2 regions of the Paenibacillus sp. V4I7 genome follow, and region 1 is predicted to be linked to the other one. Evidence: predicted binding sites of a transcription regulator. Region 1 holds the regulator's gene; the other holds the start of a gene.
What was found. Region 1 encodes LexA, which represses DNA repair genes until DNA is damaged. Its sites were predicted from a motif close to CGAACATATGTTCG; they were not measured.
Positions count from the first base shown of each region.

Region 2: QFZ80_RS05215 (DNA polymerase IV) is a predicted target of LexA. The motif match lies at 951-964, and genes of this name have one in related genera.

Region 1 is NZ_JAUSZD010000002.1:2,315,347-2,317,556, forward strand. It holds gene QFZ80_RS11580 (aminopeptidase) at 1-150, shown strand, start outside; gene lexA (transcriptional repressor LexA) at 724-1,341, opposite strand; gene QFZ80_RS11590 (LysM peptidoglycan-binding domain-containing protein) at 1,490-1,897, shown strand; gene QFZ80_RS11595 (DUF896 domain-containing protein) at 2,039-2,210, shown strand, end outside.
Region 2 is NZ_JAUSZD010000002.1:871,868-874,077, reverse strand. It holds gene QFZ80_RS05215 (DNA polymerase IV) at 1-877, opposite strand, end outside; gene cimA (citramalate synthase) at 1,092-2,210, shown strand, end outside.

The sequences.
Region 1 (2,210 bases):
AGTGAAGAGCTGAAAACTCGAGGTGGGAACACCAGTTTGATTCATGTGGATTTTATGATCGGGACCGCTGATCTTGAGATCGATGGTGTCCGTGGTGATGGTACCGTTGAACCGATTTTCCGTCATGGAAATTGGGCGCTTGCATTTTAGTTGAAATTTTAGATTAATTTCTAAGTTGGAAGTACTTCTGGTTTTATTTAAGGGGATAGTGAGCAGATAGAAGAAGGAAGACGGAAGATAGAAGTCTCTAGAGACTTCTAATCCGTCCAAAATTGTGATGTGTATAGGAAGGATGCTTTCCGTTCTGAATATCGATTCGAATGTCCCAGAAGGTCTATAGGGCTTAAGGGGCTGTCCAAGAGTAAATTTTACTTTTGGGACAGCCCCATTTCTTTATATTGAAGCAACTAGAGGATTATGTCTAAGTGTAGTCTATAGGAGCTTCTATTTAGGTAAAATGCGATCTAAAAGACGTAATAGAAGTCTATTAAGACTCTTATCTGAATCCGCTTCAACCTTCTTGGTTAAGTAGGGAACAAGGTTCATATGATAAACTTTTGATAATCCATATTTGGATCTGTTGCTCCTCTACGTTATTGAGTTGATCCATCTGATCATTGCTTCATACGACAAAGGCTGTTTACATAGAAAAGGACCGAGGGACTATTGTCCTCTCGGTCCTTTCTCATTGGTATTGTATGTAGAATAAGGGCTGTAGGGCTATTACATATCCCGGAACAAACCAATGACACGGCCTAGTATCGTAACATGTTTCAAGAGGATAGGCTGCAAAGCAGAGTTCTCCGGTTGAAGACGAATATGATCCTTTTCCTTGTAAAAGCGTTTCACCGTTGCTTCATCATCTTCCGTCATTGCAACAACAATGTCTCCGTTATTAGCGGTTTGCTGCTGCTTTACGATGACATAATCGCCGTTATGAATACCGGCTTCGATCATACTGTCACCCATGACGCTAAGCATGAACACATTATTGTCTCCTACCATGCTGACAGGAAGTGGAAAGTAGTCTTCAATGTTCTCTGTTGCTGTAATAGGCACACCGGCAGTTACTTTACCAACGAGAGGTACGCGAGCTACAGAAACCGCAAAATGCGTTTCAGCACCATCAAGACCTAGAATTTCAATAGCACGAGGCTTAGTAGGATCTCGACGAATCATACCTTTCTTCTCAAGACGCTCCAAATGCCCATGTACAGTTGAACTAGAAGCTAGTCCGACTGCCTCGCCGATTTCTCTAACGGAAGGCGGGTACCCCTTATCTTTCACTTCATTCTTAATGAATTCCAATATAGCTTGTTGACGCTGCGAAATCTTACTCAATAGTTATCACTCCAATACTGGGAATCATTACCCAAAGTATAACATAGAACCCGAGTTCGTACAAACATAAGTTCGAGAAAAAGGGTTGACTCAAACATGTGTTCGTGTTATTCTAATACCAGAACAAATGTTTGGGAGATGATCATTCATGTATATGGCTTATTCAAACACTAACACAACACACGCACCTCATAGATCTGCTAGCACATCCAAAGGGATGACATTTAATTCTAGTTATACAAAAGCGATTGTACGCTTCATTCTATTAGCAGTTATTCTTGGTACTGTGTTTTCATTTGGTGCTATGGTTCAAGCCTATGCAGGGGAAGGGGCTGCAAACGCAACAACCCCAGTTTCCGTGACGCCTTTTAACATTTCTCCGAAAGCAGTCGTACAAGATCAAGTCGTTATTCAACGAGGAGACACACTATGGGATATTGCTTCTGCACATAAAAAAAGCGATGAGAACGTGCGTTCCTATATGCATGAATTAAAGACAATCAATCATTTAACCACCAGCTCCCTGAAAGAAGGACAGGTTTTATTGCTTCCGTAATTTCACTTTACTATTTTTAATAGACTCTAAATATGATGAGGCTTGGACTTGTTCCTATGCCTCTTTTTGTTGTCTCTTGACATTCCTTAATAGGGATGGCAAAGTAGTACTCATATTGAATTTTTGACTGGGAGGATCATTATGAGTGACAACATGGAACAGAATATCGAACGTATTAATGAGCTTGCTCGTAAAGCGAAAACAGTTGGCTTAACAGATGCGGAAATCGATGAACGTAACGAACTCAGAAAGAAGTATATTGAAGCATTCCGTGGCAATCTCAAAGTTCAACTTGATTCCATCAAGTTTACGG
Region 2 (2,210 bases), 1.4 Mb from region 1:
TTAGCTCCTGCTTGCGAAGTCTTCTAGCTACTTGATCCGCCAGATTTAAGAATACTCGGTGAATTTCTTTGGTATCAGTAAAATCCTGCGGCAGCGTCGTAGTATGCCCAATTGACTTGCTCTGTTCTTGTTCGGGGTTTACAAGTGAATGGTCAATCCCATTAGCCGAACGCTTCAGATGTGCACCTAAGATGCCAAAGTGCTTACTAAGCAGCACCTCGTCCCCTACCGCTAGCTGACCTAACGTATGGATGCCAAGTCTAGTCAGCTTATCCGCCGTCTTTTTGCCAATCCCATATAAATAGTTACACGGTTTGTCCCACAATACAGAGGGAACATCCCGCAGACGCAGCACAGATATCCCATTCGGTTTCTTCATATCGGAGCCCATCTTGGCAAGCAGCTTATTGGGAGCAACGCCAATCGAACAAGGCAGCTTCAATTCCTGCATGATCTTCTGTTGAATGTTATTCGCAATCTCAAGTGGGGTTCCAAATTGTTTGGACCCTGTTATATCGACGAAACACTCATCGATTGACATGGATTCCACCATAGGCGAATAGCTATAAGCAATCTGCATAAACCGTCTTGAGAAACTTCGATACAGTTCGAAATCAGGTCTTATCAGTATCAAATCTGGACACAACTTCAGCGCCTGCCTAACTTGCATGCCTGTCTTGATCCCTACAGCGCGCGCAGCATAGGATGAAGTAACAATAATCCCTTTACGAAGCTCAACACTACCAGCAACAGCCAGAGGCTTTCCTTTATATAAATCAGGCTCAACAGCCTCATGAACAGAGCAGTAGAAGGCATTCATATCTATATGCAAAATGACTCTACCTTGCTTGGGATAATGATGCTGAGTTGTCACCATTTATATTCCCTCCCATTGATAAACGACCTACTATTAGAGCCATTTTCAGCATACAAAAAATTATTCTTTCAAGCAAACGTATTTTTGCGTTATGATGTCTTTACCCATACTCTTATGGTATAATCGTAAATTATACATTAGCGCTTTAAAGCAAGCACAAGCACCTACACATCAAGCACCGAAGTCACTTTGCTAGCTTTTGAAGGAGGAACCTATGCCAACATCAGTCAAAATCTTCGACACCACACTACGAGACGGAACGCAAGGAGAAGGCATCAGCTTATCCGTCGAGGATAAAATTAAAATTGCCCGCAAGCTCGATGAGCTTGGGGTTCATTATATTGAAGGCGGATGGCCTGGCAGCAACAGCAAAGATATTGAATTCTTTGAGCGTGCTCGTGACATGAAGTTCACGAATGCGAAGATTACTGCATTCGGAAGCACACGTCGTAAGGATTCCATCGCTGCGGATGACATTAATCTAAACAGACTCGTGGAGTCAGGCGCTCATGTAGCAACCATCTTTGGTAAGTCCTGGGACTTCCATGTCACAACAGCTATTCAAACTACACTTGAAGAAAACCTTGCTATGATTTATGACTCCGTTCTTTATTTAAAAAGCTGCGGACTTGAAGTCATCTATGATGCAGAACATTTCTTCGACGGTTACAAGAATAATCCCGAGTACGCCTTGCAAACAATCAAAAAAGCACAGGACGCTGGAGCTGATTGGATAGTCCTTTGTGACACCAACGGCGGCTCTTTACCTGGCGAAATTACCTCTATTGTCACTACCGTTAAACAGAATGTCACCACTCCCGTTGGCATTCATGCTCATAATGATTGTGAATTAGGTGTGGCAAACAGCCTTGCTGCTGTACAAGCAGGAGCAAGACAAGTTCAAGGAACCATCAATGGCTATGGAGAACGCTGCGGTAATGCTAATCTTAGCTCCATTATCCCTAACCTTCAGTTGAAGCTTGGCTATTCGGTTATTTCCGAGGAGCAACTGAAATCATTAACGCCTGTTTCGAGATACATTAGCGAAATCGCCAACATGCATATGCCTGTTAATCAGCCTTATGTTGGGAATGCTGCATTTGCGCACAAAGGCGGTATTCACGTTTCAGCCATTCTCAAAGATGCTAGTACGTATGAGCATACGAAGCCTGAACTCGTCGGCAATAAACAACGTGTACTTGTTTCAGAGCTTGCAGGGCAAAGCAATGTGCTTGTGAAAGCCCAAGAACTGAATCTAGACTTTAATAAAGAACATCAGAAAACCAAAGAAGTCATTGAGAAAATTAAAGATCTCGAGCATCAAGGCTATCAA